Pararhizobium capsulatum DSM 1112: one gene and its partner. The protein of the gene in region 1 interacts with the protein of each later gene in a pairwise test. Links are inferred from orthologs where the notes say so. Each region holds a gene or a part of one and is shown in the gene's direction. Other genes may lie near its edges. The genes, in order: QO002_RS18785 and grxD.

Region 1 (9,846 bases):
TGGCCAAATTCGCTGACACCGCCGCTGATCGTCGATTCGCAACGCAGACTTTCCCTGAGAACGATCGGAATATTTTCGCGCAGTCGCTCAGCGATTTCCAAGGCATCGCCACGACGGGTGCCAGGCATCACAACGACGAATTCATCTCCACCGAAACGCGCAATTACATCGCTCTGGCGCAGATGCTGGCGGCATAGCCGCGCTATTTCCACGAGGGCCGCATCACCCGCATGGTGTCCCATCTCATCATTGAGCCGTTTGAAATTATCCAGATCGAAAACCAGGACCGAAGTCTGGGACCTTTCGCGTTCAAATATCTCCAACCGGTGGTCCAGGGTCTCGAGCAGCTTCCGTCGGTTGTATAGTCCCGTCAGGGCGTCCGTTTCGCTCAGTTGGCGCAGCTTTCGCTGAACGTCGTTCTTTTCGGTGATATTGCTCGCCACCCAAACGACGGCAGCTTCGCCCTCGACCGGAAAACTCAGCGCCTGAACACGTCCTTCGAACCAGATGGAATAATCGGGTCCGTCGCCAGCTCCTTTCACGTCGCTGCCGCTAAGTTCATATTCGACGATATGAAGGACACCGCTTTCTAGTGCCTTTTCAATTTCGGCGGCGAACCATTGCGCCTTCTCCTCCTTCAACACATCAAACATGCTGCGCCCGACAAGCGTGCTACCATCGTGATAGTGCCGGAGGTCCTTCCCGCCGAATATTGCCGCATAACGGCCACTGCGCGTGAGAATGAATGCGGGATCTGGAAGGGAGGAAAGAATTGAAGTTAATTGCTGCTGCGTAAACAAGGGTCACTTTCCCACGTACCTAACGACACGGCCCTGCGAGAAAAATACCCGAAATGTGCACTCGCTCACTGCGCGTATTTCTTTTGCAAATCAGCCTCCTAGTTCCTCCAGATTACCACGGTAGCATTTCATTTTTCTAAATGCTGGGCGCTGGAACAACGAAGAACATCCTCGATTGGTAGCTTGATGGGCCCTTGGCGCCCAAGCGATCAACCTCGGCGCCTTCACCGTTCGTCTCGGTTGCCTTCGGCCTCAGCAAAGGGGGGTCCCCTCATCAGTCCCCAAACCTAGTCGCCCAGACCGTCACCGGCCCCAAACTCGTCGGTATCCGGACATAGACCGGGGCATAGACATTCACTGTTTCAGCCATGGCAAACCAGATTTCCATCGATTCGAGCTTTCGCAGGTATTCCACGTCGTCGCGGCCCTTGCGGTAGCCGGATTTCGGCACGAACTTCACGCCGCAGACGATGACGTCGCCGCTGAACCCTTCGGTCTTGAACGGCCGCGTGCCCTTGGAGGACAGCTTGAGGTCCATCCGCGATTCGCCGTCGAAGATCGGCAGGGTCTTGGGGCAGACACGGGTTTTTGCGGGGAAGATCAGCCCGGAGAGCGGATCCACGACATTGCGCAGGTCGCCCTTGGTGACCGGCACCCAGTTTTTCGGGATGCGGCGGGCCGGCGTCATGGTCGCGGATGTCACGTTGCCATTTGCAAACTGCACATCGATCGCGCGCGCCTTCTTGCCGCTTTGATAGCGCATGGAATATTCCGAGGCATTCAACCGATCGCTCCCGACAGTACCGGATACGGACGTCTGACCCGATGTGCTGGCCAGGATATCGGCTATCCCCGCGGATTTCAGCGTGCCGGAAATCCGATAGTGACCCGAATCGAGCTCCGTATGGAAGGAAGCCTTGGCGATCGGCAGGCCGGCGAGCGAAATGCTGTAGTCGGTAACGTGCTTGATCTCGGTGGCTTGAACGCTTCCTGTGGATAAGGTCATGGAGACCAATGCCACGAGCACGGCCACATTGCTCCGCCAGTTCATTCCGTCACCTTCTACGATCAACACAATCTTAGCAGATAGGGCGTCTTTGCGGCATTTCTGCGCCGCTTCTGTTCTGCCTATCCTTAATGGAGGGCTTTCAAAAGTGGAATTGCCAGCGTATCTCTTCGCGCAACCAAATCGGGTGATTTATTTGGGAAAATGCTGGCGAAGGCGGCCAGCGATTCAAGAGTTTTCCCTGAAATGGAAGGTTTGGCTTGACGCGCCAAGCTTCTCTGACTATAGAACCGCAACTTTCCAATCATGGCCAGTGGGAATGCGGCCTGGGCTCTAGGCCCGCAAACGCATTGTACGACGGCGAAAAGAAAATAGGTGCACAATGTCCCGTAGTTGCGAATTGACCGGCAAGGGCGTCCAGTCGGGCAACAATGTCAGCCACGCTAACAACAAGACCAAGCGCAAGTTCCTTCCGAACCTGTGCAACGTCACGCTGATTTCCGACGCGCTCGGCCAGCGTTATCGTCTGCGCGTTTCGGCTGCGGCCCTGCGCTCGGTCGAACACCGTGGCGGCCTTGATGCCTTCCTGCTGAAGTCCTCTGAAAACGAACTGTCCATGCGCGCTCGTCTGCTGCGCCGCCAGATCGCCAAGAAGACCGCAGAAGCCGCTTAATCGGCTCTATCCGGTTTGAACAAAAAGGCTTGCCTTTCAGGAGGCGAGCCTTTTTCGTGTGACCGCTTTACTTTCATCCGCGTGCGGACTTCCGCAGGCGACCGTCCCTCCAACTGGTGGCATACCCCAGGATAAAAAAATGCTTCAAGCACGCACGTTTGCACTTTATGTCGCGATGATGACCCTCGTGGTCATCGCCTCCAACATTCTCGTCCAGTACCCGCTCCCCGGCAGCATCGCCGGCATGCAGCTCGGCGATCTCCTGACCTGGGGCGCCTTCAGCTACCCCATCGCCTTCCTCGTCACCGACCTTACAAACCGCCAGTTCGGCCCGGCCATTGCACGCCGCGTCGTGATTGCCGGCTTTGTCGTGGCCATCGGCTTCTCGATCTTCCTCGCCACACCGCGCATCGCCATCGCCTCCGGCTCGGCCTTCCTGCTTGGCCAGTTCCTGGATATCTCGGTGTTCAACCGCCTGCGTCGTCAGAGCTGGTGGCGTGCGCCGCTGATCGGCTCGCTGGTTGGCTCGCTTCTTGACACAGCGATCTTCTTCTCGTTTGCCTTTGCGCCGTTCTTCGTGATCTTCGGGCCTAACGATCCCTTCGCGCTGGATAACGCGCCGATCCTCGGCCTTCTTTCCGCAGAGGCGCCTCGCTGGATCTCCTGGGCGCTGGGTGACCTCAGCGTCAAGATCACCGTCGGCCTGGTGATGCTCCTGCCCTACGGCGCACTGATGAGCGTGATCAAGCCGATGCCGGGCCTGAAGGCTTCCGCACAGGGTTGATACATTGAAGGACGCCGCTGGCGCCCTTTCTTTGTTCAGGCAATTACTGCTTCAGTCGGAATTCCAGCATCAGGTTTCGTTCCAGAATCGAGTGATTGTCATCGGAAACGAGGATGATGCGGATGTCGCCATCCGGCATGATGACGATATCCAGCCCTTCCATATTGTCGATCTGATTACCCATGTCGGCCTGCATCAGCACCTCGCCTTTGGCAACAGCCCCCGGGCGAATCTCGCTGCCTGGAATGCGGCGGATCTGCATGCCGATCCCCTGCGAGAAGCTGAAGCGGCGTTCTAGCAGAAGAAGATCGCCATTCGGCAGGAAGGCGCCATCCGTCACGGCAAAGGGCGCCTTGTGGATAACGCCGAAGGTACCCTTCAGCGGGCCATCGAGGATGGCGGCAAAGAGGTGATTGTTCCTGTCGAAGCTCGCCTCCGTCACGATGACGGCCGCGCCCCCGAGCGGGCTTGACAACGGGGCAACCGCAAGCGTTTCCAGCGAGCGGTTATCGCGAAGCTGCTTTACCGGGAGCAGAAGCGGCAGGCTGCGCAGCGGCTTTGCCTGCGAGAAGCCCGGGTCGGGATAGGCATCCACGCGGTGCAGGCCCTCACAGCTCACCAGAACTTCACCGTTACGAAAGGCAAGGCCCTCGGCATCCATGCGGCTCTTGACCTGCTCTGAGCGACCATTCTTGTCCATCATCGAGGTGGCCGTCAGGTCTTTGACCCCACTGAGCTTGCCATTGGCATCGCGAACAATCCTGCCCTCCAGCCAGTGGCCCGTATCCATGACCGCAACGAAGGACTGGTGGTCCGGACGGAACCGGATCGAGGAGATGGCGCCCAGCAGGGCGTTGGAAGACGACATCTCGATGCCGCCGATGAACTCCAGCTTGCCAAAGACCGTGTCGTCCGAGCCTATCTTGAAATTGGTAATCTGGCGGCTTTCGACCGGTACGACCTCCTGCGGAGGAAGGGGATCGGCGTACGTGAAAGACGCCGACTGCAACAGCAGCGCGGCACAAAGGGCAATCGACGTCGCTCTCAAATGAAAGTCCTTCCGGCAAGCGGGCATTAAAATATCAGAAGCGATTTCAGGAAAATAAGCAGGTTTGCAGTCGCATCAAAACAATGAGATGAAAAAAGCTGCCTGGGTTTCCCAAGGCAGCCTCTGTTGAAAATCAGCCTGTCCGGCGCATCGCACCGGCCGACCGGCGCCGCGTGCTTTCATCGTCGAAGAGCGAGGCAAGCTGCTCGGTCATCGCACCGGCCAACTCGTCAGCATCGACGATGGTGACGGCGCGGCGGTAGTAGCGCGTCACATCGTGGCCGATGCCAATCGCCAAGAGTTCGACCGGCGAGCGTGTCTCGATCTGTTCGATGACAGCGCGCAGGTGCCGCTCCAGATAGTTGCCGGGGTTTACCGACAGGGTCGAATCATCGACCGGCGCACCATCGGAGATCATCATCAGGATACGACGCTGCTCGGGGCGACCGAGCAGGCGATTGTGCGCCCAGATCAGCGCCTCGCCGTCGATGTTTTCCTTGAGCAGGCCCTCACGCATCATCAGGCCGAGATTGCGCCGGGCACGGCGCCACGGAGCGTCGGCCGACTTGTAAATGATGTGGCGCAGGTCGTTGAGGCGGCCGGGTGCCTGCGGCTTGCCGCTTGCCAGCCATTTTTCACGCGCCTGCCCACCCTTCCAGGCCTTGGTGGTAAAGCCGAGGATCTCGACCTTGACGCCGCAGCGCTCCAGCGTGCGCGCCAGGATATCGGCGCAGGTGGCGGCAACGGTGATCGGACGCCCACGCATGGAGCCGGAATTGTCGATCAGCAGCGTCACCACCGTATCGCGGAAATTGGTATCCTTTTCCCGCTTGAAGGAGAGCGGCTGCATCGGGTCGATGATCATGCGCGTCAACCGCGCCGAATCGAGGTAACCCTCTTCGAGGTCGAATTCCCACGAGCGGTTCTGCTGCGCCATCAGGCGGCGCTGCAGCCGGTTGGCGAGACGACCGACGGCGCCCTGCAAATGGGCAAGCTGCTTGTCCAGGAAGGCGCGAAGGCGATCGAGCTCCGCTTCGTCGCAAAGCTCTTCGGACGAGGTTGTCTCGTCAAACTCCTCGGTGAAGATTGCGTAGTCGACCTTCTCGTTGAAGTCGTCGAAGGGCGTTGCCGGGCGTTTGACTTCGCCGGGGGTCTCGCTGTCGTCCTCTCCATCATCGGACATTTCGTCCTCGGAGATTTCGGCACCGTCCATCTCGCCTTCTTCCATCTGCTCTTCGGCAGACTGGTTTTCCTCGGCGGGGGCGGCTTCGTCGCCGGCATCCTCATCGGAGCTGTTTTCGTCCTGCTCCTGGCTGCGCGGCTGGTCTTCGTCCGTCTGGGTGTCCTGATCGTCCGGCTCGATGTCATCGTCGCCGTATTTTTCCGCCACATCCATCGCGGTCAGCATGTCGCGAACGACGCGGCTGAAAGCCTGCTGGTCGTTGACAACAGCAGAGAGGTTCGTGAAATCGCCGGCAGTCTTTTCCTCGATGAAATCGCGCCAGAGATCGACGACCTTGCCGGCGTTCGACGGGGCGCGGCGGCCGGTCAGCTTTTCGCGCACGAGAAGCGCCAGTGCCTCGGCAAGCGGCGCATCGGCCTGACGGTCGATCGCGGCAAAGTTCGATTTCGAATATTTCTCCTCGAGCATCGAGGAGAGATTTTCGGCAACACCTTCCATGCGGATCGCGCCGATTGCCTCGACACGAGCCTGCTCGACTGCGTCAAAGATGACACGGGCATCCGCACCCTGCGGTGACATGGTCGCGTGAATGCGATTGTCATGGCAGGCCTTGCGCAGCGCCATAGCGTCGCCAAGTCCGCGGGTGACCGCAAGTTCGTGGCGCGTCGGGCGCTTGGAGATTTCCGGCAGGCGGATGCGCTCGCCGGCAAGGCCGGGGCGCTCGTTGGCAAACACCACCTCGACCTCGGCATCGCCCGCGATGGCGCGGACGCAGCCGGTCAGGGCCCGGCGGAACGGTTCGACATCGACAGTTCCGGTCGGCCTGGCTTTTGAATTGTCGCCCCGCCCCGCCATGGATCAGGCCGTGGCTTCGAGCACGATGTTGGCGGCACTTTCCTTCAGCTCGACACCAAAGGCGCGCTGATAGTGCTCGGCCACGAGCGCACGCTCGAGTTCGTCGCACTTGTTGAGGAAGGTGACACGGAACGCAAAGGCGATATCACCGAAGATATAGGCGTTTTCGGCCCAGGTGATCACCGTACGCGGGCTCATGACGGTCGACAGATCGCCGTTGATGAAGGAGGCGCGGGTGAGATCCGCCACGCGCACCATCTTCGACACCGTGTCGCGGCCGCGGGCCTGCGTGAAGCCCTTGACCTTGGCGGCAACGATATCGACTTCGTTGTCATGCGGCAGGTAGTTCAGCGTGGTGACGATCGACCAGCGGTCCATCTGCGCCTGGTTGATCTGCTGCGTGCCGTGATAGAGGCCGGTCGTATCGCCGAGGCCGACGGTATTTGCGGTTGCAAACAGGCGGAATGCCGGGTGAGGACGGATGACGCGGCTCTGGTCGAGCAACGTCAGGCGGCCGGATGATTCGAGCACGCGCTGGATGACGAACATCACGTCCGGCCGGCCGGCATCATATTCGTCGAAAACGAGAGCGACATTGTGCTGGTAGGCCCAGGGCAGGATGCCGTCCTTGAACTCGGTGACCTGCATGCCGTCCTTGACGACGATCGCATCCTTGCCGACGAGATCGATACGGCTGACATGGCTGTCGAGGTTGACGCGCACGCAGGGCCAATTCAGGCGCGCTGCGACCTGTTCGATATGGGTGGACTTGCCGGTGCCGTGATAGCCGGAGACCATGACGCGGCGGTTGTGGGCAAAGCCCGCGAGAATGGCGAGCGTGGTTTCGCGATCGAAGAGATAATCCGGGTCCGCATCCGGCACGTAGGCATCGGCCTTGGAATAGGCCGGCACGCGCAGGTCGCTATCGATGCCGAAGGCTTCCCGGACGGAAACGGTCGTATCGGGAAGATTGGAAATATCGAGGTCTACCTTGCTCATCATGTCTCCAGCACGGAAACATCAGGGCGTTCCCGTATATCGTCTTCAAAATGTCGCGACTGTATTAGAACGGGTTCCTAGCAGAAGCCAGCCTGTTTTAACAATTGGTAAGCCTGGATAACCGCGCGAAAACGCTCTTCGGAACCCCTGTCTCCGCCATTTGCGTCAGGGTGATGCTTTTTCACCAGCTCCTTGTAGGCCGCCTTGATCTCGGCGGCCGTCGCATTCGCATGGACGCTGAGGGTCTCGAACGCCTTTGCCTCCAGTGTCTTCAGCTTGCGCTGGCGCGGCTCCTGCTTGGGCGCGCGGGCACGCGCCTGCTCTACGAAGCCGAAGGGGTCACGCATGCGGGCCTGTGCACCGGCGGATCCGGAGCGCATCTGCGACTGGGTCGGCGCGTTCTTGGCATTCTTGTTGACGCCGACGGTCCAGGTCGGGCGATGGCCGGTGAGCGCCTCCTTCTGGTAGCGGGCGATCTCGTTGTCGGAGAGGCCGGAGAAGTAATTGTAGCCCTTGTTGTATTCCTTCACATGCTCGAAGCAGAACATGAAGAACTCGTTTTCGGCATTGCGGCCGACCGGCGCGCGATGCACGCCGTTTTCCTCGCAGCCGTCCCACTGACAGACAGGCGCCATAGGCTCCGGCTTCTGGGCTGCGCGGCGGCGACTGGTGCGTATCCCGTCGAAATATTTTGAATCGAGTTTCATGGCGCTAATTATGGGGTGTAGCTGGGATCACAACAAGAATTGACAAATGGGAATGTTGCAGGCTCTTTGCGACTATTTTGCACCGCGCAGGCATCCCGCCGGAGCGCAACGCGCAACCCTGCGGTAAAGCCAGAAGAACGGGGCCAAAACATGTCACTTCAGCAGTCTATCGAAACAAAACTGACCGAAGCTTTCGCTCCGGAACGATTGATCGTTTTGAATGAGAGCCACCTGCATGCGGGACATCAGGAAAGTTTTGACGGAAGCGGCGAAACCCATATGCGGGTCAGGATCGTTGCGAGCGTTTTTTCGGGCATGAGCCGGGTGGCCCGGCACCGGGCGATCAATGAACTGTTGAAGGCGGAACTGGATGCCGGGCTGCATGCGTTGGCGGTGGAGCCTGCGGCACCGGGTGAAGCGACGCGGTGGTGAAGTTTTTCTTGCCGTTTTTTTGAGTTTTTGGCGTTTATCCCCCTCTGAACCCGCCCAAAATCATTCCCCCGGAGGCACATCCTCCGCAGGCCTAATCCGCAATCGCGTAATCCGGTTCTTCACCCGTTTCATGACGATGAAGCGCTTGCCGTAGAAGGTGAAGGCCTGGCGTTCTTCCGGGATGCTGCGTGATTCGTGTATGACGAGGCCCGCGACGGTGGTGGCTTCCTCGTCAGGAAGCGACCAGTCGAGTGCGCGGTTCAAGTCACGGATCGGCACGCTGCCATCAACGACGATCGAACCATCAGCTTCCGTGCGCACGCCCTGGATGGCGATGTCATGCTCGTCGGCGATATCACCGACGATCTCTTCCAGAATATCCTCCAGCGTCACCAGTCCCTGCATCTCGCCGTATTCGTCGACGACGATGGCGAAATGGACCTTGCGGCGCAGGAAGGCGTTGAGCTGGTCCTTGAGATTTGTCGTATCGGGCACGAACCATGGCTTCTGCGCAATGCGGACGATATCGACGGTTTCAGGCGTAACGTCCGGTTCTGCGAGTGCCCGCAGGAGATCCTTGGCATGCAGAACGCCGATAATATTATCAGCCGTGCCGCGCCAGACGGGCATGCGTGTGTAGGAGCTATCAAGAACCGACCGCACCAACACTTCCGGCGCCTCGTCGGCGTTCAGCGCACGCATCAGCGTGCGGTGGATCATGATGTCGGAGACTTCGAGTTCGCCGAGATCGAGCACGCCACCCAGCCGGTCGCGATCGGCCTTTACGAAAGAGCCTTCACGATGGAGGAAATCGACGGCGCCGCGCAGTTCTTCATGTGCGGTCAACATGGAAATCTCCCGCGAAAGACTGACGCCGAACAGGCCCAGGATGCGGCGTACGATACCGTTGACCAGGCTGGACACGGGACCAATGATCAGCACGACAAGCCTGACTGGCCGCGCAACCGCCAGGGCGAAGCGATCGGGCGCAGAAATGGCCCAGCTCTTCGGCAGCACTTCGGCGAAAACCACGAGAATTATAGTCATGCCGAGAGTTGCATACGCCACGCCTCTAGCCCCGAACATCTGGAGCAAGACGCTGGTCGCGATCGAGGACGACAGAATGTTGGCGAGGTTATTTCCGATCAGAAGCGCCCCGATCAACCGGTCCCGACGCTGAATCAGTTGGGTCACAATGCCGGCGCGCTCGTCGCCATTGACTTCAAGGGTATGGATACGGGCGCGAGAAGCGGCGGTCAGCGCCGTCTCGGAGCCGGAAAAAAACGCCGACAGCCCGATCATGAGCACGATGATGGCGATGCTCACCCCATTATCTGCCAGAAATCCAGCGAACGCGTC
Region 2 (9,778 bases), 1.2 Mb from region 1 along the record:
CGAAGGCGATGACATCCTGCTCGTCGGCGCACCGAAAGGACTTGGCACCCATATCGCCCAGTCGGTTTACATGCGTGACATCCACGGCCGCACGGACGGCCCGGCACCCCATGTCGATCTCGACCACGAGCGCAAGACCGGCGATTTCGTCCGCAGCCTGATCGTCGATGGCCTTGTCAGCGCCGTTCACGATTGCTCGTCGGGTGGTCTTGCCCTTGCCGTCGCCGAAATGGCGATGGCGTCCGGCATCGGCGCCAAGGTTGGTGCAGTCGATGGCCGCGATCCGATCCCGGTCTTCTACGGCGAAGATCAGGGCCGCTACGTCGTCACGGTGAAGCCAGAATACGCCAAGACCGTTGCCGAGCGCGCCGTGGCTGCCGGCGTCAATGCACCCGCCATCGGCATTACTGGCGGCACGGAAGTTGTCCTGGGAGCAGCACGCCCGCTTTCAATTCTGGAATTGCGCTCCGCCCATGAATCGTGGTTCCCTGACTTCATGGATGGCGGTCAGCAGATCGCTGCCGAGTGATGTGCAAGGAGTAACGACGATGCCTATGGCCCCTGGCGATATCGAGGACATGATCAAGGCGGGAATTCCGGGTGCGAAGGTAACTATCCGGGATCTGGCCGGGGACGGCGATCATTACGCTGCCGAAGTGGTGGCCGAGGCATTTCGCGGCAAGACCCGCGTGCAGCAGCACAAGATGGTCTATGATGCACTGAGCGGCAACATGGGCGGCGTCCTCCACGCGCTAGCCTTGCAGACGTCCGCACCGGAGTAAGGCTCGATGGCCAACCTGCTCAATGAACTGGTCACCGGTGTTGTTGAAAGCGTCCTGAAGGAAGTGTTGAAGAAGAGTGGTGTCAAAACCAAGTCCAAGCGCAAGAAGCGCCAGACACGCGATGCTTCCGGCCAGTTCACGCGGGCAAAGGCCAAGCCAAAGGCGAAACCTGCGAAGAAACAGGTGAGCCGCCGCAGGACGGCCGCTTCCCGTAGCAGGGCCAAGGCTTGATCCTGCCAGACTGACGCGAAAAATGATCAATCGATTACGTCTGCGTTAAAAAGCGGATGCCGCCATCAATTTTTGTTGCGCCCCGGGTGTAAACCGCAAAGGGTGCATGTTATCTAAGGGCGATCGACCCTGCCCGACCTTGAATCGGGTATAGCCAAGGATTTTGGACATGAGCGGAATTAACGATTTCATCGACAACGAAGTAAAGACGAACGATGTCGTTCTTTTCATGAAGGGCACTCCGCAGTTCCCACAGTGTGGTTTCTCGGGCCAGGTGGTCCAGATGCTCGATTATATCGGCGTAGACTACAAGGGCATCAACGTGCTCGCCGACGCCGATCTTCGCCAGGGCATCAAGGATTATGCCAACTGGCCGACCATTCCGCAGCTCTATATCAAGGGCGAATTTGTCGGTGGATGCGACATCGTGCGTGAAATGTTCCAGGCTGGCGAACTGCAGTCGCACCTTGAGGAAAACGGGATTTCGGTCAAGGGCGCAGCCTAACACCTGTCCGTTGGACTTGAGAGAGGCGACTTCGCCTTTCTCCCCCGGAATACGCACATTTCGCTCGTTCCAGGTGCCTTCAGCGCCACTCGATGATATTTTTTGTCATCATTCGGTGATGATTGCGCGTTATCGCGCCCCTGTCCGCATTTCATCCGAAAGCGGATTCTCACGATATGCCATCGGGCGCCCCAGCCCGAGGCCGTATTATTTTCATCTTTGAAAGCGCTTTTGAATTTGCGCATTTCAAATTTTGACGCCCTCGCTTCGTCCTCAGTCAGGCGGCGTGGCGCCGCGCATTTCATCGGCTACCGAGCCGCGTCAGGAAACTGCAATGACGACCACCATGCCTGAAACGGCAGTTTTGCCGAGCCTACCCAAAGCCCAGTTCGTTGCCCTGATGGCAATGCTGATGGCAATCAACGCCATCTCGATCGATATCATGCTGCCGGGCCTCCAGCAGATCGGTGCGAGCCTCGGTGTTGCCGACGAAAACGAACGTCAGTTCGTGATCACCGCCTATCTGCTGGGCATGGGCGTGGCGCAGCTGTTTTTCGGGCCTTTGTCTGACCGGTTCGGCCGCAAGATCCCGCTTCTCGCTGGTTTAGGGCTTTACGCCGTCTGCGCGCTTTCCATCGTCTTTGTTCCGAGCTTCACGGGGCTTCTCTTGTTGCGCTTCGTTCAAGGGGTCGGCGCTGCGGCGACGCGCGTCATCTCGGTCTCCGTGGTCCGCGACGTCTACGGCGGTCGAATGATGGCCGAAGTCATGTCGCTGGTCATGATGGTCTTCATGATTGTGCCGGTCATCGCACCGAGCATCGGTCAGCTGATCATGTTGTTCGCCGAGTGGCATATGATCTTCGTCGTGATTTGCCTTTTTGCTATGTTCGTTGCGTCGCTCGTGGTTTTCCGCCTGCCGGAAACGCTGCCTGAGGACCATCGCCGGCCGTTTACCCCGGCTTCCATCATCGGTGGCTTTCGCATCGTTCTGACCAACCGTGTCGCATTGTTCTACACGCTGGCGATGTCGTTTATCTTTGGCGGGCTTTTCGGCTTTATCAACTCTGCCCAGCAGATTCTCGTCGGCGTCTATGGTCTTGGGGTCTGGTTTCCGTTGGCTTTTGCAGGTTTTGCCAGCTTGATGGCGGTCGCCTCCTTCACCAACTCCAGGCTGGTGCGCACTTACGGGATGCGCAAGCTTTCCCACGCGGCGCTTATCGGCTTTATCGTTGCGAGCTTCGTCTGGATGCTGGCGGCGAATGTCACTTCGCTCCCCTTCTGGCTCTTTGTCGTGCTCTATAGTTTCGCCATGTTCCAGTTCGGTTTGATCGGCGCCAATTTCAATGCCATGGCAATGGAGCCGCTCGGCCATGTCGCCGGTACAGCTTCCTCAGTCATCGGCTTTACCCAGACGATCTTCGGTGGCGTCATCGGCGCCCTGATTGGCCAGGCCTTCGACGGCACGGTCGTTCCGCTCGCTACCGGCTTTTTCGTTGTTGCGGTCGTCGGCTTTGTCTTCGTGCTTATTGCGGAGAAGGGAAAGCTGTTCCGTCCGCATTTTCCCACGACCTGACCCCAAGCAATTCCGTCCCTCCCAGACGCTATAGGTTCCATCATGACCACGACCACCACGCCTTCCACAGAGGCCACCACAGGCTCGGCCCGCATAAATCTCGGCTTCTTCGAGTTCGTCATCACCATCGCCTTAATGACGGCGAGCGTGGCTCTTGCCATCGATATCATGTTGCCGGCACTACCGAGCATCGGACAGTCGCTGAATGTCGCCAACACCAACGACACCCAGTTGGTGATTGCGGTGTTCTTCCTTGGCTTCGGCTGTTCTCAGATCATCTTCGGCAGTCTCTCGGATGCCTTCGGTCGCCGCAACATCCTCGTTGCGGGGCTTGCCTTCTTTGCGGTGACGATGTTTGCGGCGGCGTTGACGGAAAGCTTCCAGATGCTTCTGATCCTGCGTTTCGTGCAGGGCATCGGCGCGGCAGCGGTACGGATCACCACCATGGCGGTGGTTCGCGACTGCTTCGGCGGACGTGAGATGGCGCGTGTCATGTCCTATGTCATGATCGTTTTCATGATCGTGCCGATCATCGCACCGTCAATCGGGCAGGCAATCGTCTTCTACGCAAACTGGCACTGGATCTTCATCCTGCTCGGCTGTGTCGGGGCGATCCTCGCCCTCTGGGCGATGCTTCGGATGAAGGAATCACTGCCCGCTTCCGAACGGCTGCCACTCTCGGTGGGCGCGGTCCTTTCAGGTTTCGCGACAGTGCTGACCAACCGCATCACCTGCGGCTACATGATCGGGCTTACGCTGTTCACCGCGGTTATCTGCGCCTACATCGTCACCGTCCAGCAGATTTTCGGCGAGGTCTACGGCCTTGGCGACTGGCTGCCGATCGCCTTTGCAGGCACGGCCGGCGGCATCGCGGTCGCCAATTTCGCCAACGGTTATTTCGTCCGCAGCTTCGGCATGCGCCGTATCTCGCACGCAGCGATGATCCTGTTCACCGTCTTGTCGGTTTTCGGCCTGGTGCTCGCCTTGAGCGGCACGCCGCCTTTCGTCGTTTCCTATCTTCTGTTCTCTGTCCTGCTGATGTTCTTTGCGGTCATTGCCACAAATTTCACCGCCATCAGCCTGGAGCCGATGGGACATCTCGCGGGCACCGCAACGGCGGTCACCGGATTCGTCTCCACGACAGTCGGCGCCCTCATCGGCGGCGCGGTCGGCCAGATGTTCAATGGAACATTGCAGCCGATCTTCGCCGGCTTTGCCGCCTTCGGTATCGTCACTATCCTTGCCGTTCTCTGGGCGGAAAAAGGCAAGCTCTTCACCCATCCGGGCGACGATAGCGCATTGCTCGAAGCGGGCGGCGGCCACATGTAACGAAAACGCCCGCGGATTTTAGATCACGCGGGCGTTTCTTTATGCAAGGATCGGCTTTTGGTCAGATCGTGAAGACTTCCCGGCGCAGAAGCTCCCAGCTTTCACGGTCGGATGCCAGAAGCAGACCACCGTCCAGATCGCGCGCAGTATAGGGCGAACCGTCAAAGCGCGCGATATAGGCGCCTGCCTCTGCGCTGATCAGTGCGCCTGCCAGATGGTCCCAGGGCATCAGCTTCTTGTACATCAGGAAGTGAAAATGGCCGCCGGCGAAAGCGCGGTATTCATGGGCAGCGCAACGATAGCTCGTCGCAATGCGAACCTTGGCCATGTTGCCCATGATCGTGCGGCGGTCCTGCGGATCATAAAAGCCCGTCGACGCGCATCCGACCAACGCCTCCAGCGGTACGCCGGGCGAAACAGCAAGTCGTTCCTGCGAACCATCGGCCTTGCAGAGCCAGGCGCCGGAACCACGCTCGGCAATCACCCAGTCGTTGCCCATCGGGTCGTAGATGATGCCGGCTACGGTTTCGCCCTTTGCAACGACGCTCGCCATGACGCCGAAGAGCGGCATGCCGGCTGCATAGTTGAAGGTGCCATCGATTGGATCGACCACGACGGCGAGATCCGCCCCGGAAAGCTTGTCGAGAAGCAGCGGATCGGCAGCGACCGATTCCTCGCCGATAAAGACGGCCGAGGGTGCGAATTCCGCAACTCGCGCCTTGATCAGCCGCTCGGCGGCTTCATCCGCTTCGGTGACGAGATCAATCGCCTCGCTTTTCATTCGCACGTCATCGCTTCCAAGGTTGCGGAAGCGCGGCAGGATTTCCTTGGCCGCTGCCTCCTGCAAGAGATTGGCCAGCAAAGCGATATCGACAGTCTCGGTCATTCACGGGGCTCCGCAATCAGGGATTTGAAATCGAACAGCTTCGGGTCGAGCAGATGGGATGGATTGGTATGGCCGAGCGCCCGCAGCATCGTGTCCTTGCGGCCGGGCATGCGCCGTTCGATATCGGAGAGCATCGCCTTCATCGCATTGCGCTCCAGCCCGTCCTGCGAGCCGCAGAGATCACAAGGGATGATCGGGAACTCCATCGCGGCTGCAAACTTGGCGAGATCGTCTTCGGCGGCATAGGCGAGCGGCCGTAGCACCATCAGGTCGCCCTCATCATTCAGCAGCTTCGCCGGCATCGTGGCGAGACGTCCGCCATGGAAGAAGTTCATGAAGAAGGTTTCGAGGATATCTTCGCGGTGATGGCCGAGAACCAGTGCATCGCAGCCCTCTTCGCGGGCAATACGATAGAGATTACCACGGCGCAGGCGCGAACAGAGCGCGCAGTAGGTTCCGCCTGCCGGCACCTTCTCCTTCACGATTGAATAGGTATCGCGATACTCGATCCGGTGTTGCACGCCGATTGAGGCGAGGTATTCGGGAAGCACGTGTTTCGGAAAATTCGGCTGCCCCTGGTCGAGATTGCAGGCAATCAGTTCCACGGGAAGAAGGCCTCGCCACTTCAGATCCAGCAGCAACGCCAGGAGACTGTAGCTGTCCTTGCCACCGGAAACGCCGACCAGCCAGCGCCTCTGGCCGTTCAGCATGCCGAAGTCATCGATCGCCTGGCGCACCTGCCGCAACAACCGCTTGCGCAGTTTGTTGAAGGAAACCGAGGACGGCATCTTCTCGAAGAGCGGATGGGAAGCGCCATCGTCCTCTGCTTCGACGAACGGCTCAATGGCGGCGTCGAGCGCCGTTACGGGATCGGAAAGGTCCATGATCGTCTTCCGGACAATGCCCTCTGTGGGCGGAAAGTAGCATGCCCCTGCCCTTGCCCTGTGACAGCGGCAAGATCAAGGAAAAAGGCTCATACGCTGCGTTTATCAAGCACCGAACACCGACCATCCCGTCCGGTTGGCCAGCATCTCCAGCGCTAGCGAACCCAGCAGCGAATTGCCGTTGTGATTGAGGCCTGGCGACCAGACGGCCACGGACGCTCGGCCGGGAGCGGCAACCAGAATGCCGCCGCCCACGCCACTCTTGCCGGGAAGACCGACCTTATAGGCAAACTCTCCCGAGCCGTCATAGTGGCCGCAGGTCAGCATCAGCGCGTTGATGCGCCGGGCCCGCTGGCGCGAGACGACCGAGTGTTTCGTCAGCGGATTGCTGCCACCGGCCGCGAGGAACAACCCCGCCTTGGCAAGCTGCCGGCAACTCAATGAAAGCGCGCACTGGTGAAAATAGACGCCCAGCACATGCTCGACTGGATGGTCAAGCTTCCCGAAGGAGCGCATGAAATTGGCCAGCGCGAAGTTCCGGTAACCAGTTGCGGCTTCCGAGCGGGCAACTTCGCCGTCTATGAGAATGTCTTCTTCGTCAGCGAGATAGCGCAGGAAACGCACGACCTCGCCGATCGCTTCTTTAGGCGTATGTCCCGCAAGCACGAGGTCGGTTATCGCGATGGCGCCGGCATTGATGAAGGGATTGCGCGGAATCCCGTGCTCGTGCTCGAGCTGGACAATGGAATTGAAGGCGGAGCCGGACGGCTCTCGCCCGACGCGCGTCCAGATATTCTCGCCATGCTTACCAAGCGCCAGCGTCAGCGTGAACACCTTCGATATGCTCTGGATGGAAAACGGAACGTCAGCATCGCCAACCATATGCACCGCGCCATCGACCGTCATGATCGCCATGCCGAACCGTTTGGGATCGACGCGGGCGAGCTGCGGGATGTAGTCGGCCACCTTGCCCTCGCCCAGCCGCGGCGTTAGTTCGCGGTAGATGTCATCGAGGACGGCTTGCAGATCCAACGGCTGCGTATCGGGCATGATCGTGTCGTCTCCGCAAGGCATTCGAACATAAGAAAAAAGCCGCCCATTTCTGAGCGGCTTTTCCAAATTTCACAAGACTTGAAGCCCTGATTAACGGGAATAGAATTCGACGACCAGGTTCGGTTCCATGATGACAGCGTAAGGAACGTCCGAGAGGGACGGAATACGTGCAAACGTGGCAACCATCTTGTTGTGATCAACTTCGATGTATTCCGGAACGTCGCGTTCAGCCAGCGAAATCGACTCGAGAACCGAAACGAGCTGCTTGGACTTTTCGCGAACTTCGATGACGTCGCCAGCCTTGCAGCGGTACGAACCGATGTTGACGCGAACGCCGTTGACCTTGACGTGGCCATGGTTGACGAACTGACGGGCAGCAAAGACCGTCGGTACGAACTTGGCGCGGTAGACGATCGCGTCGAGACGCGATTCGAGCAGACCGATCAGGTTTTCGGAAGTGTCACCCTTGCGACGGTTGGCTTCGTCGTAGATCGCGCGGAACTGCTTCTCGCGGATGTCGCCGTAGTAGCCCTTCAGCTTCTGCTTGGCGCGCAGCTGCACACCGAAGTCGGAAAGCTTGGACTTGCGGCGCTGGCCGTGCTGGCCCGGGCCGTATTCGCGGCGGTTCACCGGGGACTTCGGACGGCCCCAGATGTTCTCGCCCATACGGCGGTCAATTTTGTACTTGGACGATTCGCGCTTGCTCATCGCATTTCCTTTCAAAAAGTTGCACCGGTTTGTTTCCAAACCGGATGAAGGAAACACGCCCTCCTCTGAACCCGATTTTGCGAGCTCTGACAGGTTTCTCACATTACGCTAACGGAGAAGCCACGGGACATGTCAAATAAAACACCGGGCGTTTCGGCCCGGCGTTGTGGGCGTTGTTAAGGCCAATCGCCGGGAATGTCAATGCCAGACAAACGTATTTGTCCAAACCTTCACCGCGAGAGAAATATCTCGACACGCCGATTGAGGCGACGTGCATTCGTCAACTCGGCACCGGACAACCCCTTTTCCGCTACCAGCGGCTCGCTTACGCCGCGCCCCTCGGCCGAAATAGTCATAGGCTGCCCGCTGGGTTGCGCCAACATCCACGCCCTCACCGCGTCCGCCCGCTCGTGGGAAAGCTTTTGATTGTGATCTTCGCTACTTGTCTCGTCGGTATGGCCGACGATATGCACCCGTCGCGCATGAAACGCCCCAATTCTCCGGAATTCCGCTGCGAGAACCGAAAGCGCATCCGGACGCAATTTTGCGCTATCGACCTCAAATAGTACCGTCGAGCCGATTTCTATCCGCGCTTCCGCCTGTCCCACCTCTGTCGCCAACGCGGACAGACCGCCAACAAAGCCGATACTCATTACAAAATAGAGCGTGAGAAGAATCGCACTTGCAAGAAAGAGCGACATTCGCGTCCATACGAAAGGTTCATTGCCGCCCGATCCATTGAAAAAGTCCTCAGGCGATCGCGGCAGCGGCCCTTGCGGCATGCGCTCTTCAGGCAAGTCCGCGAGATCGCCCTTCAGGACCTTCTTCGACAGGGGATCCAGCCAGAGGCCCTTGATGTGCCGCTCGCCGTCAAGGCCGGTAAAGGTCATGAAGTAGCTGAGAGTGACGTAAACGACCAGTGTGGCGAAGGCCGCAAAACAGGTTGTCAGCGCGACTGGCGTCAAATCCATGCCAATAGGGTCGCGTTGGTGATAGAGATAGATGGCGACGACCACAATGACGGACGCAATCATTGCCCACCACTCCGCAAAGCGCCGCGCCTTCGCGTCAAATGGCGGACTGAAATTCCAGGCGCGGAAAAGAAGCGTGAAGAGCAGGATACCGGTCGCGATGACTGCAAGCACGGTCGTGACAACACTTCGGAATGGACCCACGCTGTTCAGCGCATTTCCAACGTCTCCAAGGATTCCGATAAGCCAGCCCAGCATCGTCGCTCCGCTAGAATAGAGTAGCCGCCGAGCTTGTTCGTTTCCAGGAAACTTCGTGTGTTCCGGTATCGACGACCGCCGGCGGCGTGGCCTTGCGAAAGGTCCAGTAACCGCAATCGAGATTCTGACTGATGCTTCCCGAGGCATCCGTGCGGCCAAGCACGGTCCAATGCGTGCGATGTTGGAAAGTGCCGTCAACGACCACGGACGCAGATGCTGTGCTGAGGGTAAAAAAGATGGACCTGCTGCCGCTGCCCGCCATTCGAAAGCTGGCCGCAGCCAGTTCCACAGACGCCCCGAACAACGAATAGACGCCGTATATGGCATCATCTATGTCCGCGACCAGAAACAGAAACGGGGATCGGTCGATGAGTGCGATCACTTCGGCCCGCCCGAGTTCGGCGGGAATGATCGCTTGGTTATCGAACAGCCAGGGTTGTGGCGCAGTAAAATCAAACAGCGGCCGACTACGACGGTATGTCTTTGGCGTGCCGTCGGGAACAAAAACAGGGACGCCATCAAGATCCCACTTGCGGCAGAGATCAAGAACAGCCTCGATCCGTGCGACTTCCGATATCAACCATGTCTTCAAGAATTC

The links.
Region 2: the proteins of QO002_RS18785 (region 1) and grxD interact in binary tests that used the Escherichia coli proteins (3 or more experiments, as listed by UniProt). The link is inferred for Pararhizobium capsulatum DSM 1112 from one-to-one orthologs.

Annotation. Positions count from the first base shown.
Region 1 is NZ_JAUSVF010000001.1:3,893,228-3,903,073, forward strand. The notes cover bases 6,929-9,846. They hold QO002_RS18785 (BolA family protein), read left to right. Parts: upstream 6,929-8,205; coding sequence 8,206-8,487; downstream 8,488-9,846. Other genes in these bases: cobS (cobaltochelatase subunit CobS), read right to left, coding at 6,929-7,348; QO002_RS18780 (J domain-containing protein), read right to left, coding at 7,426-8,064; QO002_RS18790 (HlyC/CorC family transporter), read right to left, coding at 8,548-9,846. Also shown: QO002_RS18745 (sensor domain-containing diguanylate cyclase), read right to left, coding at 1-800; QO002_RS18750 (DUF3108 domain-containing protein), read right to left, coding at 1,075-1,851; rpmB (50S ribosomal protein L28), read left to right, coding at 2,189-2,479; QO002_RS18760 (queuosine precursor transporter), read left to right, coding at 2,619-3,263; QO002_RS18765 (esterase-like activity of phytase family protein), read right to left, coding at 3,307-4,338; cobaltochelatase subunit CobT, read right to left, coding at 4,445-6,349; more of cobS, read right to left, coding at 6,353-6,928. UniProt on the Escherichia coli protein: Transcriptional regulator that plays an important role in general stress response. Has many effects on cell morphology, cell growth and cell division. Acts by regulating the transcription of many genes, including dacA (PBP-5), dacC (PBP-6), ampC and mreB.
Region 2 is NZ_JAUSVF010000001.1:2,660,377-2,670,154, forward strand. Bases 1-2,850 are described here. They hold grxD (Grx4 family monothiol glutaredoxin), read left to right. Parts: upstream 1-1,182; coding sequence 1,183-1,518; downstream 1,519-2,850. Other genes in these bases: purL (phosphoribosylformylglycinamidine synthase subunit PurL), read left to right, coding at 1-529; QO002_RS13010 (BolA/IbaG family iron-sulfur metabolism protein), read left to right, coding at 549-782; QO002_RS13015 (hypothetical protein), read left to right, coding at 789-1,013; QO002_RS13025 (multidrug effflux MFS transporter), read left to right, coding at 1,853-2,850. Also shown: more of QO002_RS13025, read left to right, coding at 2,851-3,091; QO002_RS13030 (multidrug effflux MFS transporter), read left to right, coding at 3,134-4,420; QO002_RS13035 (inositol monophosphatase family protein), read right to left, coding at 4,482-5,306; tRNA 2-thiocytidine(32) synthetase TtcA, read right to left, coding at 5,303-6,190; QO002_RS13045 (glutaminase), read right to left, coding at 6,296-7,240; rpsD (30S ribosomal protein S4), read right to left, coding at 7,334-7,951; QO002_RS13055 (OmpA family protein), read right to left, coding at 8,182-9,180; QO002_RS13060 (hypothetical protein), read right to left, coding at 9,191-9,778. UniProt on the Escherichia coli protein: Monothiol glutaredoxin involved in the biogenesis of iron-sulfur clusters.